Regions from separate parts of the Bacillus sp. SCT118 genome, predicted to be linked through region 1. Evidence: a T-box and tRNA genes for the amino acid it is inferred to sense, from the RefSeq annotation. Region 1 holds a T-box; the other holds one or more tRNA genes.
What was found. A T-box is a leader RNA that pairs with one kind of tRNA and senses whether it is charged. The one in region 1 lies ahead of trpS (tryptophan--tRNA ligase), so its partner is inferred to be a tRNA-Trp.

Region 1 (5,888 bases):
AACATGTTTTTTGGAATGTTCTGCATGGCCTAGGCTCCTTTCTTTGCTTTGGAAAGCTTGATTCTTGGATCAATAATGCCGTATAACACATCTACGATTAATACACACAATAGCAAGATGACACTGAAGAACACCGTTACACCCATAATGACCGTATAATCACGGTTTGTAATACTGTTGACGAAGTGTGCACCAAGCCCCGGGATCCCAAAAATGGTTTCAATAATGAAGCTCCCCGTTAAGACCTGTGCGGCCATCGGGCCCATATATGTAACAACCGGCAAAAGCGCGTTTCGAATGGCGTGCCGCACTGTAACCGCTGGACGAGACAGCCCTTTCGCTTTCGCTGTGCGGATATAATCACTGTTTAACACTTCGATCATGCTTGAACGGGAAAGTCTGGCAATAAACGCCATCGGCATGGAAGCAAGTGCGATTGAAGGCAAAAAGGTGTATGCCCAGGAATCCCACCCCGCGACCGGAAACAGCCCAAGCTTCATGGAGAACACATATTGCAGAACAGCCGCCATGATAAAGCTCGGAACCGAAATACCAAATATCGTTAAAATCGCGACGGTATAATCCTGCCACTTATTATGGTAAAGGGCTGCAATGACCCCAAACAATACACCTAACGCTAAAGCGAGGAGAATAGCTTCTGCTCCAAGAGTAAATGAAACGGGGAAACCTGAACTGATCAGGTCGTTAACACTCTGACCTTTATATTTAAATGACGGTCCGAAATCCCACATTGCAACTGATTTCAAATAACTGACGTATTGTACAAACAACGGCTTGTCCAAGCCATAATGCGCATTTAAATTTGCTTCAATTTCAGGCGGAAGCTTTTTCTCACCTGAAAATGGCCCGCCCGGTGCTGCTTGCATTAAGAAGAATGTCACAGTTACAATCACAAATAGTGTGATAATCATATAGACTAAGCGTCTTCCGATATATTTTAGCAAGGGGGAACACCTCCATGGTTTTTACATTTTTATACTCCATCAGTAAGAAAGGTATATGGGGCTTTTCTCCCCATATACCTTGAGGTCTTTTATTTTCAGACGTAGCCTTATTTAAAATATGCGTTTCTGAAATAAACCTCACCAGTACCTGGCATGATAACACCTTTTAGGTTTTCATCCTGTACCCAAGTATCAGTATAGAAATAGATTGGGGCAACCGGCATTTCATCAATGAAAATACCTTCTGCTTTTTTCAGCAGCTCTGCACGTTTTGTTTTATCTGTTTCAGTTTGTGACTGATTCAGAAGCTTTTTGAATTCTGGATTTTCCCAGCCTGTATCGTTATTTCCTCCGTTTTTGTCACGGAACAATTCAAGGAAGTTGATAGGATCATTGAAGTCGCCGAGCCAGCCCATACGGCCGATTTGATAATCTTGGCTGTGGAGCTTATCAATATAGACATTCCACTCTGAGTTATCAAGCTCAACATCAACGCCTAAATTTTTCTTCCACATTTCTTGTACTGCTTGAGCGATTTTCGCGTGTGCGTCATCAGTGTTGTAAGACAATTTGATTTTTGGCAAATCAGATGCCTTGCTTAAGCCCATTTCTTTCAGGCCTTTATCAAGGTATTCTTTTGCTGTTTTGACATCATTGTCTTTGAAGTATCCTTCTTTGTTATCCTCAAATCCCTTCATTGTAGGCGGCACTGCAGCCATTGCCGGGATTTGCTCTCCTTGCGTAACGTTTTTAACAATCGACTGACGGTCAAGCGAATATGTTAAAGCTTTACGGATATTTACGTTGTCTAATGGCTTAGCTTCAGTGTTGAATTTGTACCAATACACACCTGCAATCGGCTCAACATGTAAAGAACCGTCTTTTTTCAGGGTCGGCAGGGATTCTGTTGGAAGCTGTCCGAGCGGCATACCGGCCCAATCAAGTTCGCCAGCTTGGAATTTTTTCAGTTCCGTATTGTTATTGTTGATCATAACCATATCGATTTTCTTCAGTTTGACTTTGTCTTTATCCCAATACTGGTCATTTTTTTCGAGAGTAATAGAACCGCTGTGTTTCCATGCCGTCATTTTGAACGGTCCGTTTGATACATAATCATCCCCGGCATTTGTATTCCACTTTTTATTTTTCTCTGCAATTTTCTTGTTGATCGGCATATACGTATAGAACGCAGTTAATTCAGTGAAATATGGAGTCGGGTTATTTAATTCAACCTTCAGCGTTTTGTCATTCACAGCTTTTACTGCCACATCATCTAGGCTGCCTTTGCCGGTATTCGCCGCTTCAGCACCTTTTATGTAGTAGAGCTGGTAAGCGTATTGTGATTCGTTATTAGGATCAAGCGCCCATTTCCAAGCATATTCAAAATCTTGTGCTGTTACAGGGTCTCCATTAGACCATTTCACACCATCACGAATGGTAAATGTATATGTCTTTCCGTCCTTGCTCGTTTCAATTTTAGAAGCCATGCCTTCTTCAGGCTCACCATCTGCATTGATACGTGTCAATCCTTCAAAAGTCTGACGGATGACACCGCCTGATACTGAATCATTTGCCAATCCCGGATGTAAGGAGAACGGCTCAGTTTTAATATTAATGTTAAGTGTCGTCTTTCCTTTACTGTCCTTTTTCCCTTCACCATTTGATCCGCTGCCGCCAAAGCCGCACGCGCTCAGCACGAGAGTGAAAATGAGCATCAACGTGACAATCGACCAACGTTTTTTCATATTCGCAAACCCCCTAATAATAATTTTCAGCTCCTTACGGCTAAATCCTCAGAAATATCAGACAAATGAACCTGAGTTTCCACAACTTTTATTCTGTTCCGTCTTTTCTGATTATTTTTGTAAAAAAGCTGTAACAATAGAGTGAACAAGTTCATTATAATGAAACAAATAATTTATTGCAATATTATTTTATCAATTTAAAATATTTAAACTTCGTTAGTTTTTCTTCCATGAACATAATATCCTTCTACCATTTAAAGCATAAATTGATTAAAAACTTTTTCATGTGTTTTCTGCCCATATTGCTTTTTACATATAATATCTGCCTGTTTTTCCGCTGATAGCAGTTATCATTTAAGGATTTTACAACACGCGTGTTATTTATATTATTACAATTTTACTGGAAAAAAGAATGTTTTTTCATGATGACAATTGGTTATAATTGATTTATAATGAAGCAATCAAAAGAAAAGCTTGCTATGAAAAAGAGTAGTACACATTTCACCTGTTTGAAGAGAGTCTGCGGTGCTGGGAGCAGATAACGGGCAATGTGGAATGGACTTTGGAGCAGCTGACCGAACTGGAAAAAAGTAGGCTCAGCCGGAGCAGTCTCCGTTACAAACGTCAGAGTGATTCCATTTTAATGGAATAATCAGGGTGGTACCACGGTTCATTCGTCCCTTTTTTACAGGGGATGAATGAGCCTTTTTTATTATGTTTTAAGAAATGAGGTTGATGTTTTCATGAAACAAACGATTTTTTCAGGCATTCAGCCAAGCGGCTCAGTGACGCTCGGCAACTATATCGGTGCAATGAAGCAGTTTGTCGAACTGCAGCATGATTATAACAGCTATTTTTGCATCGTGGACCAGCATGCGATAACTGTTCCTCAAGACCGGCTTGAGCTTAGAAAGAATATCCGCAATCTCGCAGCGCTTTACTTAGCTGTCGGACTTGATCCAGAAAAAGCAACATTGTTTATTCAATCAGAGGTCCCCGCGCATGCGCAGGCCGGATGGATGATGCAGTGTGTCGCATATATCGGCGAGCTTGAGCGGATGACTCAATTTAAGGACAAATCCAAAGGCAATGAAGCTGTCGTCTCCGGCCTGTTAACATATCCGCCGCTGATGGCCGCTGATATTCTGCTGTACGGAACGGATCTTGTACCTGTCGGCGAGGATCAAAAGCAGCACCTTGAGCTGACGCGGAATCTTGCAGAACGATTCAACAAAAAATACAACGACATCTTTACGATTCCGGAAGTGAAAATTCCAAAAGTCGGTGCACGTATCATGTCTCTGAATGATCCGCTGAAGAAAATGAGCAAATCTGATCCGAATCAGAAAGCTTATATTACCCTGCTGGATGAACCGAAGCTTCTTGAAAAGAAAATCAAAAGCGCTGTGACAGATTCTGAAGGCATTGTGAAATTTGATAAAGAAAACAAACCGGGCGTTTCCAACCTTCTTACGATTTATTCAATCCTCGGCAATACGACAATTGAAGAGCTTGAAGCAAAGTACGAAGGAAAAGGCTACGGCGAGTTTAAAGGTGATTTGGCAGAAGTCGTGGTGAACGCATTAAAACCGATCCAGGACCGCTATTATGAGCTGATAGAATCTGAAGAATTAGACCGGATTCTTGATGAAGGCGCGGAACGAGCGAACCGGACAGCAAACAAAATGCTGAAAAAAATGGAGAATGCCATGGGTCTTGGAAGAAAAAGACGCTAATCAAAAAACCGCTCTTTGCAAAGAGCGGTTTTTTTCAGTTTACCTTTGATTCGTTTTCCATTTCCCAAAGCTTTTCGAAAAAAGGCTGACCTTTTATTAGGTTTTCGCAAAAAGCTAGGTGCTTGTCCGACCAGCCTTCAATTGTTTCGTTATACAGCATGTCCCAAATCTCTTCAAAGCTCATCCTTTTGATTTGTTCATACATATGCGGATTCCACTCTGTGTACCAGTAGCCGATTTCAGCCCGGTTTTTCAGCCCTTTTAATTGGTCAAGCGCCATAAACATCAGCTGCTTGATTTGCCGTTCTTTTCTAGTCAGTCCTCTGACATGTTCTGGTGCTAATGATAATATGTGATATTCCTTGGAGGATTCCAGCTTCTTTGGCTCAAATTCATATGTTTCAGGCTCTACATCTTTCACCATTTCATAAACGAGCTGCTCCTGTCTTGGGATCAGACGGCTTTTTCTGACAGGGATCGTGTAGCCGATCGTGTCGACAGCTAAAATGCCGATTCCGTCTGTTACGACAAAACAATACTCAAGCTTTGTCCGCTCATGATTTTTCCGAATGTACGATTTCTGATGTACGTCTTCAAGCAAACCTTTCGGAAGCTCTGACAAATCGTTTTCTATGTAATGAAACAGTACTGACGGCACCCTTAGCAGCGGCACCTGATCCAAAAGCTCAACCGTATCTTCCTTGCGCCATTCGTGAAAGTGGCATACATTGTAGCCATTTTCTTCCCCTTCAAACCAATTGACCCACACATCATGAAGAAATAACATCTCTAACCCCTCACTTTTATAAAAACTGTTGTCCACAGTATAGGCAAGGGATAGAGAAATTATTCCAAAGAGATTGAGGAAATCTGGAATCACTAGTTTTATGTAAGAATCACAAAAAGCAGATCTCTTTGTATATTTTCTGACAAAAGGAGACCTGCTTTTTTTCTGATTTGGTGATATTTTATAACAGATATGATATTCATTTTTATTTAATATTTTTCGGGTCAAGCGCATCCCGCAGGCCATCACCGACAAAGTTGAAGCATAAAACGGTCATTAAAATAAATAGCCCGGGAAATAACGGGTACCACCATGCTTGAATCATTAATGTAAAGTTTTGAGCATCCTGAAGCATGTTTCCCCAGCTAGCGATTGGCGGCTGGATACCGAAACCCAAATAGCTTAGCGTTGATTCAGCTAGAATGACACTGCCTACTTTTAGAGTAGCGGAGACAATAATTGGTCCAATACAATTCGGTAATATATGCGAAAAAATAATTTTGTGATTTTTTGTGCCTATTGTTTTAGCAGCCAATACAAATTCCCTTGACCTTAGAGATAAAAACTCACCTCTGACTAGTCTCGCTGTTGTAGTCCAACCCGTCAAAGAAAAAATCAAAATTAACTTATCCATTCCGGGTTGAAAAATTGTAAC
Region 2 (5,575 bases), 270 kb from region 1:
ATATTCAGCTAATTCATCCCAAATATTTGACCGGCAACGGGATTTCAGATACTTCATGTTCCCCCATTATCACCCGATATGCCTTTGCACCCGCTCTTGAACTCACGGTTTGAAACAGCTGATCATTTATGAAATGGAGAGCAGCCCCATCATCCGCTGCATAGCCACTGCATAAGAACTTGTTAGATATCAACTGGTGGTATGCCGGTCTCCGATCCTTTTCCCCGTCATAATGGGGACAAAAGCTCCCTTGCAAAAAACCTAAACTTTTCAAACCTGTCAGCGGTCCGGCTGAATCTGTCACCCCTTCTTCAAACCAGCAGATCGCACCGGCACTTAATCCAGCTAGGACCACACCGTTCTTCCATGCTTCCCTGAGAATATGGTCCAGCCCCCACTCTTTCCATAACACAAGTAAATTCCGCGTATTTCCCCCGCCAACATAAATCACGTCCATTTCCATAACAAAAGAAGCTAAATCTGTTGATGGCGGCTTAAACAAAGATAAATGAGACGGCACACAATCCAGTGTTTGAAATGCATGATAAAACCGCTGAATATAGTTTTGGGAATCTCCGCTCGCCGTCGGCAAAAAACAAATACGAGGCTGCTCTCGTTTTGATTGATTGAGGATATATTGATCGAGGGACAAATTATCCGGCTCCATCGAAAAACCCCCGCCCCCCATCGCAATAATCTGCTTCATCATCACACCCCCCAACAAATTTGTTGCTTATTATAGCATTTTGTATAGAAGCAAGAAACAAAGCCAAATACTTTCTTATCAGGAGCTGCTAAAAAAACAAAGGAGGTGGTTTCCCATTGAACAAAGTCTTTGCCCCAAAGATATTCTTGATTTGTTAACAACAATAAAAACCAGCATTAACAAATACACTGTCGCAATAACAGAAGCCGAAAATCCCCACATCAGAAGAGCGTTGCATGATCAATTAGATACAGCCATTCATCTCCAAGATGAACTGTCAGATTTTCTGTTAGAAAAGGGGTGGCTCGGGTGAGCAATTTCAAATCGATTCGCTTTTATCTTACAGCAAAGACCACCAAAAGAGACGGGATCTCAAAGATGAGATGCCGTCTCTTTTTTATTGCTCCACTCTTCTTAAAGCCTCGTTTACCGTTTCTTTTATAAACGCGTCTTCACCGCTTAATCGGTCTAAACTGAGATCGCCGTTTCTCAGCCTTTCGGAAATATTGTTTATATCTTCCTCTACTGTGATTTGCAGCTCACCAGCCAAAAACATTCTGTGTAATTCATCTGCAACCAAACTTTCTTTATTCACTTCCATCCACTCCTTTATTTTCAATATTATTCTTAGTCTGTCCCTAGGCCGAGACGAATAATAGGAAAAAAGTATGAATTAAACGAATCTTTTTTCCTCCTTCTTACGTATATCTGTTGAGAAAAAAGAAAAAGGGGAAGATCTAACATGTCATTTTTTAAAAAGCTTGCGGCAAGTGCCGGAATTGGAGCTGCAAAAGTAGATACAATTTTAGAAAAAGACGCATATTTTCCAGGAGAAGAAGTACGGGGAACGGTACATGTCAAAGGCGGAAAAATCGCTCAGGACATCCGTTATATCGATTTACAGCTTAGCACACGGTATGTCATTGTAAAAGACGATGAAGAGCACCGGAAATACGCTACAATTCATTCTTTCCGGGTCACTGGTTCATTTACCATTCAGCCTGGTGAAGAGCATCAATTTCCGTTCACATTCACTCTGCCTCTAGATACGCCGATCACTGTAGGGAAAGTAGAGGTTGCCGTGGTGACAGACCTTGACATTCAAGGCGGTATCGATAAATCCGATCATGACCGCATTTTCGTTGAAGCGCACCCTTGGATTGAAAATGTGCTTGAAGCAATCGAAAACCTGGGCTTCCGTCTTAACGAAGCAGACTGCGAACAAGCGCCCTACTTCCAGCGTCGTCTTCCGTTCGTTCAAGAATTCGAATTCGTTCCGACTTCCGGATATTATCGTCAGATGCTTGATGAATTAGAGCTCATTTTCCTTTTAGACGAAGACGGTTTGGAAATCATTTTCGAAGTCGACCGCAGAGCTAGAGGACTCCGAGGGTGGCTGGAAGAGATGTATAATGACGGAGAACAGCTTGTACGCGTCCGTTTCAGCCAATCAGAGCTTGAAGATACAGAAGAGCTAGAAGAGGTGCTAGAAGAGATCCTAGACCAATACGCTGAGTAAATAAAAAATAAAAACCCGTTTCTGTTAAGAAACGGGTTTTTCAGTATACCGGTGGTCGGGGTCGAACCGACACTCCAGAAGGAACACGATTTTGAGTCGTGCGCGTCTGCCAATTCCGCCACACCGGCAAGTTTTACGTCGTATCTAACCGACGAATATAAATATATCATGGATCTCATAAAGTGTCAACGTATTTCAAAAAAGTTTTTTTGGAAATATAAAATAAAAGTGTTGAAAGACTAGCTAAACAGCCGCTTTATAATAGGCCTCGGAACTTAACTTGTTATGATAAATCAAAGCATTAAAAAAATGATCTACTTATGTAGATCATTAATATGATTAGTTATAATGATAAAATACAAACACCAATTCAACTTACCATGTAAGTAAAATTGGTGCCGAGGGCCGGACTTGAACCGGCACGGTAGTCACCTACCGCAGGATTTTAAGTCCTGTGTGTCTGCCAATTCCACCACCCCGGCAATAAGAAGGCGACACCCGGATTCGAACCGGGGATAAAGGTTTTGCAGACCTCTGCCTTACCACTTGGCTATGCCGCCGTAATTGGAGCGGAAGACGGGATTCGAACCCGCGACCCCCACCTTGGCAAGGTGGTGTTCTACCACTGAACTACTTCCGCATTTTTAATGGACTTAATACATTATATGCAGTTGATATAAAAAGTGAGACTGGGCTAGCTGGATTCGAACCAACGCATGACGGAGTCAAAGTCCGTTGCCTTACCGCTTGGCTATAGCCCAATGATAATATGGGGCGATTGATGGGAATCGAACCCACGAGTGCCAGAGCCACAATCTGGTGCGTTAACCACTTCGCCACAACCGCCATAATCTCAAGATGTCATAAATTTGGCAGGGGCAGTAGGAATCGAACCCACACCGGAGGTTTTGGAGACCTCTGTTCTACCGTTAAACTATGCCCCTATAAATGGTGGAGGGGGGCAGATTCGAACTGCCGAACCCTGAGGGAGCGGATTTACAGTCCGCCGCGTTTAGCCACTTCGCTACCCCTCCACATTAAATTTTGAAAAAAACAGTGCCGGCAAGAGGACTTGAACCCCCAACCTACTGATTACAAGTCAGTTGCTCTACCAATTGAGCTACACCGGCATAGGTGGTGGCTCGGGACGGAATCGAACCGCCGACACACGGATTTTCAGTCCGTTGCTCTACCAACTGAGCTACCGAGCCTAAGTATTTAAATGGCGGTCCGGACGGGACTCGAACCCGCGACCTCCTGCGTGACAGGCAGGCATTCTAACCAACTGAACTACCGGACCATTTTAAAATTTGGTTGCGGGGGCAGGATTTGAACCTGCGACCTTCGGGTTATGAGCCCGACGAGCTACCGAACTGCTCCACCCCGCGATGATATAATGGTGGAGGATGACGGGCTCGAACCGCCGACCCTCTGCTTGTAAGGCAGATGCTCTCCCAGCTGAGCTAATCCTCCATCATATAATGACCCGTACGGGATTCGAACCCGTGTTACCGCCGTGAAAGGGCGGTGTCTTAACCGCTTGACCAACGGGCCCAGACTTTCAATTGTAATTATGTATAAGTATCAGTGGCGGAGAGCAAGGGATTCGAACCCTTGAGACGGAGTTGACCGCCTACACGATTTCCAATCGTGCTCCTTCGACCACTCGGACAGCTCTCCAATAATGGCTCCGCAGGTAGGATTCGAACCTACGACCGATCGGTTAACAGCCGATAGCTCTACCACTGAGCTACTGCGGAATGAAGTCTGCCTGGCGATGTCCTACTCTCACAGGGGGAAACCCCCGACTACCATCGGCGCTGAAGAGCTTAACTTCCGTGTTCGGTATGGGAACGGGTGTGACCTCTTCGCCATCATCACCAGACATTTTCAGTGACATTTAACATTATACTATGTATTCTTGAGAAAATCAAGTGTTTTTTTAAAAAACTTATTCTCTCAAAACTAGATAACAGGTGTGACATCATTCAAAAATATGGTTAAGTCCTCGATCGATTAGTATCTGTCAGCTCCATGTGTCGCCACACTTCCACCTCAGACCTATCAACCTGATCATCTTTCAGGGATCTTACTTCCTTGCGGAATGGGAAATCTCATCTTGAGGGGGGCTTCATGCTTAGATGCTTTCAGCACTTATCCCGTCCGCACATAGCTACCCAGCGATGCCCTTGGCAGAACAACTGGTACACCAGCGGTGCGTCCATCCCGGTCCTCTCGTACTAAGGACAGCTCCTCTCAAATTTCCTGCGCCCGCGACGGATAGGGACCGAACTGTCTCACGACGTTCTGAACCCAGCTCGCGTACCGCTTTAATGGGCGAACAGCCCAACCCTTGGGACCGACTACAGCCCCAGGATGCGATGAGCCGACATCGAGGTGCCAAACCTCCCCGTCGATGTGGACTCTTGGGGGAGATAAGCCTGTTATCCCCGGGGTAGCTTTTATCCGTTGAGCGATGGCCCTTCCATGCGGAACCACCGGATCACTAAGCCCGACTTTCGTCCCTGCTCGACTTGTAGGTCTCGCAGTCAAGCTCCCTTGTGCCTTTACACTCTGCGAATGATTTCCAACCATTCTGAGGGAACCTTTGGGCGCCTCCGTTACCTTTTAGGAGGCGACCGCCCCAGTCAAACTGCCCACCTGACACTGTCTCCCCGCCCGATAAGGGCGGCGGGTTAGAAGGTCAATACAGCCAGGGTAGTATCCCACCGATGCCTCCACCGAAGCTGGCGCTCCGGTTTCCAAGGCTCCTACCTATCCTGTACAAGCTGTACCAACATTCAATATCAGGCTGCAGTAAAGCTCCACGGGGTCTTTCCGTCCTGTCGCGGGTAACCTGCATCTTCACAGGTACTATAATTTCACCGAGTCTCTCGTTGAGACAGTGCCCAGATCGTTGCGCCTTTCGTGCGGGTCGGAACTTACCCGACAAGGAATTTCGCTACCTTAGGACCGTTATAGTTACGGCCGCCGTTTACTGGGGCTTCAATTCGCACCTTCGCTTACGCTAAGCGCTCCTCTTAACCTTCCAGCACCGGGCAGGCGTCAGCCCCTATACTTCGCCTTACGGCTTCGCAGAGACCTGTGTTTTTGCTAAACAGTCGCCTGGGCCTATTCACTGCGGCTCTCTCGGGCTTGCACCCTAACAGAGCACCCCTTCTCCCGAAGTTACGGGGTCATTTTGCCGAGTTCCTTAACGAGAGTTCTCTCGATCACCTTAGGATTCTCTCCTCGCCTACCTGTGTCGGTTTGCGGTACGGGCACCTCTCACCTCGCTAGAGGCTTTTCTTGGCAGTGTGGAATCAGGAACTTCGCTACTATATTTCGCT

Region 2: it encodes a tRNA-Trp, which carries the amino acid that the T-box ahead of trpS (tryptophan--tRNA ligase) is inferred to sense. The anticodon was not compared.

The regions. Positions count from the first base shown of each region.
Region 1 is NZ_CP191225.1:2,842,522-2,848,409, forward strand. It holds gene oppC (oligopeptide ABC transporter permease OppC) at 1-26, opposite strand, end outside; gene oppB (oligopeptide ABC transporter permease OppB) at 30-965, opposite strand; gene oppA (oligopeptide ABC transporter substrate-binding protein OppA) at 1,073-2,710, opposite strand; T-box leader at 3,181-3,395, shown strand; gene trpS (tryptophan--tRNA ligase) at 3,454-4,446, shown strand; gene ACQVGT_RS14580 (YjbA family protein) at 4,481-5,233, opposite strand; gene opp4C (oligopeptide ABC transporter permease) at 5,439-5,888, opposite strand, start outside.
Region 2 is NZ_CP191225.1:3,109,165-3,114,739, forward strand. It holds gene ACQVGT_RS15940 (Type 1 glutamine amidotransferase-like domain-containing protein) at 14-706, opposite strand; gene ACQVGT_RS15945 (spore coat protein) at 747-1,019, shown strand; gene ACQVGT_RS15950 (hypothetical protein) at 1,104-1,307, opposite strand; gene spo0M (sporulation control protein Spo0M) at 1,449-2,225, shown strand; tRNA gene ACQVGT_RS15960 (tRNA-Leu) at 2,272-2,353, opposite strand; tRNA gene ACQVGT_RS15965 (tRNA-Leu) at 2,619-2,707, opposite strand; tRNA gene ACQVGT_RS15970 (tRNA-Cys) at 2,715-2,785, opposite strand; tRNA gene ACQVGT_RS15975 (tRNA-Gly) at 2,791-2,865, opposite strand; tRNA gene ACQVGT_RS15980 (tRNA-Gln) at 2,915-2,986, opposite strand; tRNA gene ACQVGT_RS15985 (tRNA-His) at 2,996-3,071, opposite strand; tRNA gene ACQVGT_RS15990 (tRNA-Trp) at 3,096-3,169, opposite strand; tRNA gene ACQVGT_RS15995 (tRNA-Tyr) at 3,175-3,259, opposite strand; tRNA gene ACQVGT_RS16000 (tRNA-Thr) at 3,283-3,355, opposite strand; tRNA gene ACQVGT_RS16005 (tRNA-Phe) at 3,361-3,436, opposite strand; tRNA gene ACQVGT_RS16010 (tRNA-Asp) at 3,449-3,525, opposite strand; tRNA gene ACQVGT_RS16015 (tRNA-Met) at 3,537-3,613, opposite strand; tRNA gene ACQVGT_RS16020 (tRNA-Val) at 3,623-3,698, opposite strand; tRNA gene ACQVGT_RS16025 (tRNA-Glu) at 3,708-3,779, opposite strand; tRNA gene ACQVGT_RS16030 (tRNA-Ser) at 3,814-3,905, opposite strand; tRNA gene ACQVGT_RS16035 (tRNA-Asn) at 3,911-3,985, opposite strand; rRNA gene rrf (5S ribosomal RNA) at 3,995-4,110, opposite strand; rRNA gene ACQVGT_RS16045 (23S ribosomal RNA) at 4,222-5,575, opposite strand, start outside.